One region of the Halomonas sp. SL1 genome, then DNA from elsewhere that is predicted to be linked to it. Evidence: predicted binding sites of a transcription regulator. Region 1 holds the regulator's gene; each other region holds the start of a gene.

Region 1 (2,191 bases):
GGCGTGCTGATCACCGACCACAACGTGCGCGAGACGCTGGACATCTGCGACGGCGCCTACATCGTCGGCGACGGCCAGATCATCGCCGAAGGCGACGCCGAGGCCATCCTCGCCAACCAGCGGGTACGCGACGTCTACCTGGGCCAGGACTTCCGACTCTGAGCCTATTGGCTTCGCAAGTCACTGATATATTGTCGCCATGCACAGACAGGCATGGCAATTGCCATTGGCATGCTAATTGCTGAGCAAAGGCTTGCACGGCGGGCACACCCACACTAGGGTGGAAGGCCTCTTTGCCGCAGGACCGGAACGCTTGCCATGGCCATGAAGGCATCCCTCCAACTGCGTGTCGGCACCCAGCTGACCATGACGCCCCAGCTGCAGCAGGCCATCGGCCTGCTGCAGCTCTCGACCCTTGATCTGCGCCAGGAGATCCAGCAGGCCCTGGAAGCCAATCCCATGCTGGAGCTGGAGGACGACTTCGGCGAGCAGGCCGCCGGGGAGACGCCGGACGACGACTGGTCCGACGAGATTCCGGAAGAACTCAGCGTCGACAGCGACTGGTCGGACACCTTCCAGGACGCCGGCGGCAGCGGCGAGGCTCCCGACTTCGAGCGCCAGGCCGCCGGCCAGAGCCTGCAGAGCCACCTCGTCTGGCAGCTGGCCATGAGCGAGCTCGACGAACGCGAGACCCGCATCGCCGAGAGCCTGATCGATGCCGTGACGCCGGACGGCTATCTGGATCAACCGCTCGACGAGCTGCGCGACGGCCTGCGCGCCCAGGGCCTCGACGGGCTCGCCACCCGCGAGGTCGAAGCGGTGCTGCTGCGCCTGCAGCAGTTCGAGCCCACCGGCGTGTTCGCCCGCGATCTGCGCGAGTGCCTGCTGCTGCAGCTGGCCACCCTGCCCGACGACACCCCGCTGCTGCCCCAGGCGCGCCGCCTGGTACGCCAGTTCCTCGAGGCCCTGGCCGGCAACGACCGGCGGCTGCTCAAGCGGCGCCTGGGGCTCGACGACGAGACCCTCGACGAGGTCATCGGCCTGATCCGCGGCCTCGACCCGCGCCCGGGCAGCGAATTCGCCAGCGGCGACAGCGACTACGTGATTCCCGACCTGATCGCCCGCTACACGCCCCAGGGCTGGCGCGTCGAGCTCAACCCCGAGGCGATGCCGCGGCTGCGCATCCAGCCCGACTACGCGGCGCTGATCAAGCGCGCCGACAAGAGCGACGACAACCAGTTCCTCAAGGACCACCTGCAGGAGGCGCGCTGGCTGATCAAGAGCCTGGCCAGCCGCAACGACACCCTGCTGCGCGTCGGCCACGAGGTGATGACCCGCCAGATCGAGTTCCTCGAGCACGGCGAAGAGGCCATGAAGCCGCTGATCCTGGCCGACATCGCCCAGACGGTGGAGATGCACGAGTCGACCATTTCTCGGGTCACGACCCAGAAGTTCATCCACACCCCCCGCGGCGTCTTCGAGCTCAAGTACTTCTTCTCGAGCCAGGTCGGCGACGGCGAGGATGCCCACTCCAGCACCGCGATCCGCGCCCGCATCCGCAAGCTGATCGAGGGCGAACCGCCGCGCAAGCCGCTGTCCGACAGCAAGCTGGTCACCCTGCTCGCCGAGGAGGGCATCGAGGTGGCCCGACGCACCGTCGCCAAGTATCGCGAAGCGATGCACATCCCCTCCTCCAGCCAGCGCAAGCGCCTCGGCTGAGGCCCTCCCGACGGGGGGTTCCAGAGTATGAAAACGCGTCTGGCACGGGGGGTTTGCAAGGCACCAAAAAGGGTTACAATCGAGTCACCACCCAAGGAGCAAGGAGCGTGTCATGCAAGTCAACCTCACCGGCCATCACGTGGAATTGACCGAGCCCCTGCGTGACTACGTGCAGGAGAAACTCTCCCGCCTGGAACGCCATTACGACAACATCACCACCGTTCAGGTGACGCTCTCCGTCGAGAAGGAACGCCAACAGGCCGCCTGCACGCTGCACGCCGCCGGTGCCGATCTGCACGCCGAAGCGATGGACGCCGACATGTACGCCGCCATCGACGCCCTTGCCGACAAGCTGGACCGCCAGCTCGTCAAGCACAAGGAAAAGACTCAGGCCCGCGCCCAGGGCGCCGCAAGCGTCCGCTGAGTCATGTCACTCGAAGCCATCCTGCCCCCCGAGCGCACCCTCTTCGGT
Region 2 (2,191 bases), on a different contig from region 1:
GCGTACTCGTCGCCGGCGAACTGGTTCTGGCCGTCCTTCCAGAAGGACTGGTGGACGTGCATGCCGGAACCGTTGTCACCGACCAGCGGCTTGGGCATGAAGGTGGCGGTCTTGCCGTAGGCGTGGGCGACGTTGTGCACCACGTACTTCATTTCCTGAAGTTCGTCGGCCTTCTTCACCAGGGTGTTGAACTTGACGCCGATCTCGTTCTGGCCGGCGTTGGCGACCTCGTGGTGGTGCACCTCGACGGACTGGCCGATGGCCTCGAGGGTGTTGCACATGGCGCCACGGATGTCGTGGAAGCTGTCGACCGGCGGAACCGGGAAGTAGCCGCCCTTGACGCGCGGACGGTGCGCCAGGTTGCCGCCTTCGACCTGACGGTCGGTGGCCCAGGCGCCTTCCTCGGAGGTGATCTTGTACATGGCGCCTTCGATGTCGGCCTTCCAGTGCACTTCGTCGAAGATGAAGAACTCGGGCTCCGGACCGAAGAAGGCGGTATCGCCCAGACCGGTGGACTGCAGGTAAGCCTCGGCGCGCTTGGCGATGGAGCGCGGGTCACGCTCGTAGCCCTGCATGGTGGCCGGCTCGATGATGTCGCAGCGCAGGATCAGGGTGGCGTCTTCGGTGAAGGGGTCGAGGAAGCCGGTGCCGTCTTCCGGGCGCAGAATCATGTCGGACTCGTTGATGCCCTTCCAGCCGGAGATGGAGGAGCCATCGAACATCTGACCGTTCTCGAAGAACTCTTCGTCGACGTCACGGGCCGGAATGGTGACGTGCTGTTCCTTGCCTTTGGTGTCGGTGAAGCGCAGGTCGATCCACTTCACGTCATGCTCTTCGATCAGGGCGAGAGTCTTCTCGGACATGAGGTCCTCCAGGGTACAGTGGCTGGTGTTGGTATTCCGCTGAATCTGTCTGTCGTCGGTCGCGGGTGTGTCCAGTCGACGTTGTAGCATGGCGTCGGCGCGATGCCCACGCCGCCATGCACGACCATGGCATTGTCCGAAACAAAGCATACAACGTGCCAAAATGACGACGCACGCCGACACCGATCTATAAACAGCTGAAGAGAAAGAAGAAAAAAATTGCTCCATGAGAGTGCAAAGCCGACCACCCCGTACCATGCCCGCTCATGACGCCTTCCAGGCCGTGCCGAACGCCCCATAATGGAGCCTGGAAGGCCTCTTTGCACCAAACGTGTGCACACCTTCTTTTCTCGCGCACCAAACCGACGCTTCCGCCGTTCGGACGCCGTGCGACGCGCCCCATGGCGAAAAACACCTCGACGATCCGGATTCCGGCGGCTACAAGGCTGGTAGCGTCGAGGTCCTGACCCTATAATGCCACCCCAATTTCCCAGCAGGATCCCGTCGTGATCGAGAATCTTCGCAACATCGCCATCATCGCTCACGTCGACCACGGCAAGACCACCCTGGTCGACAAGCTCCTCCAGCAGTCCGGCACCCTGGACCGCAAGGCCGAAGGCCAGGAGCGCATCATGGACTCCAACGACCAGGAGAAGGAACGCGGCATCACCATCCTGGCCAAGAACACGGCGATCCGCTGGGATGATGGCAAGGGCCGCGACTACCACATCAACATCGTGGACACCCCTGGACACGCCGACTTCGGCGGCGAGGTCGAGCGCGTGATGTCCATGGTCGACTCCGTGCTGCTGATGGTCGACGCCGTCGACGGCCCGATGCCGCAGACCCGCTTCGTGACCCAGAAGGCCTTCGACCAGGGCCTCAAGCCGATCGTCGTGGTCAACAAGATCGACCGCCCGGGCGCCCGCCCCGACTGGGTCATCGACCAGATCTTCGACCTGTTCGACAACCTCGGCGCCTCCGACGAGCAGCTCGATTTCCCGATCATCTACTGCTCCGCGCTCAACGGCATCGCCGGCACCGAGCCGGAAGAGCTGAGCGATGACATGCGCCCGATGTTCGAGGCCATCGTCGACATCGTCGAGCCGCCCAAGGTCGAGCTGGAAGCGCCGTTCCAGATGCAGGTCTCCGCACTGGACTACAACAGCTACGTCGGCGTCATCGGCCTGGGCCGCATCACCCGCGGCAGCGTCAAGCCGAACCAGCAGGTCACCGTCGTTTCCAAGGAAGGCAACACCCGCCGCGGCAAGATCGGCCAGGTCATGACCCACCTCGGCCTCGAGCGCGTGCAGACCGAGGAAGCCACC
Region 3 (2,191 bases), on a different contig from region 1:
TTGTAGTTGCCGCAGCGCATCGGCGCGCGCCAGTCGCTGATCAGGTCCCGCGAGCCCGGCAGGTAGTCGGACCAGGCATCGCCGGCCACGGTGGAGGGCGTCTCCCAGACGATGGAGAACTGGCCGTTGTCCTGGATCTCGCCGATCAGCACCGGCTTGGTGATGTGGTGATTGGGCATCATGGTGGCATAGCCACCGGTCAGGTTGGGCACGGACACGCCGATGATGGCGTCCTTGACCGCGTCGACCTCGGTGGTGCCGGCCTTGCGCACGGCCTCGCTCCACATGTTGAAGCCGATGTAGTGGGCCTCCATGGGGTCGTTGGTGACCGCCATCTCGTCGCCGTTGTAGTCGATCCAGCTGTCGATGAAGTCGTAGTTGGTGTCGGTATCGACGCTCATGAAGTAGTTCCAGGCCGCCAGGTGGCCGACCAGCGGCGCGGTGTCGATGCCGGAGAGCTCCTGCTCGCCCACCGAGAAGGCCACCACCGGGATGTCCGCGGCATCGATGCCCTGGTTGCCGAGCTCACGGTAGAACGGCACGTTGGCGTCGCCGTTGATGGTCGAGACCACCGCGGTCTTCTTGCCCTGGCTGCCGAAGCCCTTGATGTCGGAGACGATGTTCTGCCAGTCGGAATGCCCGAAGGGGGTGTAGTTGACCATGATGTCGTCGTCGGCGACGCCATGATCCTTGAGATAGGCCTCGAGAATCTTGTTGGTGGTGCGCGGATAGACATAGTCGGTGCCGGCCAGCACCCAGCGCTCCACGCCGACGTCGTTCATCAGGTAATCGACCGCCGGGATCGCCTGCTGGTTGGGCGCGGCCCCGGTGTAGAAGACGTTCTCGGAGGACTCTTCACCCTCGTACTGGACCGGGTAGAACAGCAGGCCGTCGAGCTCCTCGACCACCGGCAGCACCGACTTCCGCGACACCGATGTCCAGTTGCCGAAGATCACGTCGACCTCGTCCTGGGCCAGCAGCTGGCGCGCCTTCTCGGCGAACAGCGGCCAGTCGGAGGCCGGGTCGACCACCACCGGCTCGAGCTCGCGGCCGAGCAGGCCGCCCTGCTCGTTCTGCTGCTCGATCAGCATCAGCATGGTGTCCTTGAGGGTCGACTCGCTGATGGCCATGGTGCCGGAGAGCGAGTGCAGGATGCCGACCTTGATGGGATCTTCCTGCGCCAGGGCCGGTGCCGAGACGGCCAGGCTCAGCAGGCTGGCGACGAACAGGCGCTTGGGCACGGTGGGCGAATGGGAACTCATGGTGATCTCCTTGTCGATCCAGACGTTGCATTGGCGTTGTTATGGAGGGCGCTGACACACCACGGTGCACCATGCCCTACCCCCACTCTGCAAGAGCTACGCCACATTCTGGATCAACCGGGATAAACATTATTTTTCAATAACTTAAAGAATCCCCTTGAGTGCCCAACTCCGCCGAAAGTGCCCTTCTGGTGCAAGGGGTGCGCCGCTTACGCGCCACTTTGGTGCCGCATCAGTCCCCGGCCGGCTCGAACTGGGCATGCACGCGATCGCGCCCCGCCTGCTTGGCCGCATAGAGCGCCTGGTCGGCGCGCTTGATGGCCGGCATCAGCGAGTCCTCGGCCGGATCGATCCGCGCCACGCCCAGCGAGGCAGAATAGGACAGCCACGATGCCCCGGACGAGGCGTCGTCGATCCTCGTCGAGGTCCCCACCGGCGTCGCCGCCACCGCCTGCCTCAGCCGCTCGGCCACTACCATGGCCTGATCGGCATCGGTATCGCAGAGCAGGGCCACGAACTCCTCGCCGCCCATGCGGCACAGCACGTCGCCCTCTCGCAGCTGCTCGCGCACTGTCTCGGCGAAGGCCTGGAGCACCCGATCGCCCACGTCGTGACCGTGAACGTCGTTGATGCGCTTGAAATGATCCAGGTCGATGGCCACCAGGCTCAGCGGCATTCCGCGGCGGCGCGCCCTTGCCATCTCCAGGGCGGCCTGCTCCATCAGATAGCGGCGATTGCCCAGGCCGGTCAGGGGATCGGTCATGGCCTGCTGCTCCAGGCGAGCCTCCAGGTCCTTGCGCTCGCGAAGATCGAAGACCGTGGCCCGGGTGTACTGGAAGCCCTCCGCGGTGACCTGGGCAGTCGCCTGGATCGCTACCGGCAGCGTCGTGCCGTCGGCACGCAACAGCTCGCACTCGGCGCTGCTTTCG
Region 4 (2,191 bases), on a different contig from region 1:
GAGGATCAGCGTGCCCGGCGCCACGTGATCGGCGATGGCGCGCAGCAGCCGCACGACCTCGTGGGTCTCGGGCAGGTGGATGCAGGAGGTGCCGACCTTCTTCCACAGGTAGGCGATGGCATCCAGGCGGATCACTCGCGCGCCCTGGCAGAGGTAGAACAGCAGGATACCGACGAACTCCAGCAGCACGTCGGGGTTGGCGAAGTTCAGGTCGATCTGATCCTCGGAGAAGGTCGCCCACAGGTGACGGGGCCCGCGGCGGGTCGGCACCTTGACCAGCAGCGGCGAGCTGCGTGGCCGCACCACCGCCGAGAGGTCGGTCTCGGGATCCATCTCGATGAAGTAGTCGCGGCCGGGCTGGTTGCCGCCGAGATAGTCGGCGAACCACAGCGATTCCCGTGAGACGTGGTTGAGCACCAGGTCGACCCCCAGATCGAAGCGACGGGAAAGGCGGCGGACCTGGGGCCAGTCGCCGAGTTTGGGATCGACCTCGCGGTAGTGGATGACCGAGAAGCCATCGTCGCTGCTCCAGGGGAAGAAGGGCAGCAGGTGCACGCCGCTGAAGGTCTCTCCGAGGCGGCCGGCGACGAAGTCGTCGAGGACGTCGAGCGGTGGCTGCTCGCCGTCGACCAGGCTGTCGCCGTAGGCGATCAGCCACTGGTCGCGTTCACTCCACAGCGGACGGGCGGGCGGTGCCTCACCATCCGGGGGCGTCATGGGGGCCTGATGCGCCAGCAGGGTGAACAGCCGGCGCAGCACCTCGTCGGCGCGGGGGCCGTAGAGCATCGTCAGGTGGCGATGGGCGCGCTCATGGAAGGCCTCGGCGCCAAGTGGCGTCGAAAGGGAGGGTGCCGGCATGGCGATCGCCTCTCGTTGGGGGTTTCCTTAAGCATGCAGGCCGCGTGCCAGCTGTCCATGCTGGCGGTGTCGTGCCCGGCGTCATCACCGCTTGAGTCTATAGCGGCTAGAGGCTCTAGGCTGATGCCATGTTTCGATGACGAGCCCCGAGGAGGTCAGGATGGCGCAAGACGCCGCGCAGGAAGCTGAAAAGGGTGCACTCCAGCGACACCAGTGGCGCGTGGAAGGCATGGACTGTCCGAGCTGCGCCGGCAAGATCCGCGGCGCGCTGGAGCGTCTGGATGGCGTGGCTGACGTGAAGGTCTCGGTCATGCAGGGCTCGCTGGCCCTCGATCTGGATACCGGCCGCACGGCGCCCGAGGACGTGGCGTCGCTGGTCGAGCGGTTGGGCTATGGCGTTCGGCGCCAGTCGGCGCAGGACGATGCCGAGGCGCCTTCGGGCGCCGGCTGCTGTGCCGGGCGCGATCATGCCGATCATTTCCGTCGGGGTGATGACGCCTCGCCCCGGCGCTGGCATGCCACCGCCAAGGGGCGGCTGGTGCTGGCCACCGGGGTGGCGCTCGGCGTGGCCACGCTGCTGCGCTTCACCGTCGGAACGGAGGTGGCCCACTGGGCCTTCCTGGCGGCCTGCCTGATCGGACTGGCGCCGGTCGCTCGCCGTGCGGTGAGTGCGGCGCGGGTCGGCATGCCGTTCACCATCGAGATGCTGATGACCCTGGCCGCCGGCGGTGCGCTGATCATCGGCGCCGCCGAGGAGGCGGCCATGGTGGTGCTGCTGTTCGCTATCGGCGAGATCCTCGAGGGCGTGGCCGCGGACCGGGCCCGCTCGGGCATCCGCGCGCTGGCCGATCTGGTGCCTCGCGAGGCACGCCTGGAAGTCGCCCCCGGCGAGACGCGCACGGTGGATGCGGCACATCTGGCGGTCGGCCAGGTGGTGGTGGTGCGCCCCGGCGACCGCATCCCCGCCGACGCCACCATCCTCGAGGGCCGCTCGTCGATCGATGAGTCGCCGGTGACCGGCGAGTCGGTGCCGCGGGACCGGGGCGAGGGCGACGAGGTGTTCGCCGGCTCGATCAACCATGACGGCGTGCTGCGGCTGCGCGTGGCCCGGCCGCCCGAGGACAACACCATCGCACGCATCATCCGGCTGGTGGAGGAAGCCCAGGAGGCGCGGGCGCCCACCGAGCGCTTCATCGACCGCTTCAGCCGCGTCTACATGCCGGCGGTGGTCGGCCTGGCGGTGCTGGTGGCCGTGGTGCCGCCGCTGGCGTTGGGCGGCGAATGGGGCGAGTGGACCTATCGCGCCCTGGCGCTGCTGCTGATCGGTTGCCCC

Evidence for each region. Region 1 encodes sigma-54, which starts transcription at its own class of promoters, with help from an activator protein. Its sites were predicted from a motif close to TGGCACNNNNNTTGCTNT; they were not measured.
Region 2: a site for sigma-54 is predicted at 1,007-1,024, ahead of glnA (glutamate--ammonia ligase). Genes of this name have one in related genera too.
Region 3: a site for sigma-54 is predicted at 1,453-1,470, ahead of urtA (urea ABC transporter substrate-binding protein). Genes of this name have one in related genera too.
Region 4: a site for sigma-54 is predicted at 891-908, ahead of C9J49_RS03285 (sugar phosphorylase). Genes of this name have one in related genera too.

What each region holds. Positions count from the first base shown of each region.
Region 1 covers NZ_PYUQ02000007.1:15,539-17,729, forward strand. The annotation lists gene lptB (LPS export ABC transporter ATP-binding protein) at 1-162, shown strand, start outside; gene C9J49_RS02435 (RNA polymerase factor sigma-54) at 319-1,719, shown strand; gene hpf (ribosome hibernation-promoting factor, HPF/YfiA family) at 1,832-2,143, shown strand; gene C9J49_RS02445 (PTS sugar transporter subunit IIA) at 2,147-2,191, shown strand, end outside.
Region 2 covers NZ_PYUQ02000003.1:7,435-9,625, reverse strand. The annotation lists gene glnA (glutamate--ammonia ligase) at 1-863, opposite strand, end outside; gene typA (translational GTPase TypA) at 1,370-2,191, shown strand, end outside.
Region 3 covers NZ_PYUQ02000016.1:5,364-7,554, forward strand. The annotation lists gene urtA (urea ABC transporter substrate-binding protein) at 1-1,262, opposite strand, end outside; gene C9J49_RS10215 (diguanylate cyclase) at 1,495-2,191, opposite strand, start outside.
Region 4 covers NZ_PYUQ02000008.1:132,830-135,020, reverse strand. The annotation lists gene C9J49_RS03285 (sugar phosphorylase) at 1-858, opposite strand, end outside; gene C9J49_RS03280 (heavy metal translocating P-type ATPase) at 1,019-2,191, shown strand, end outside.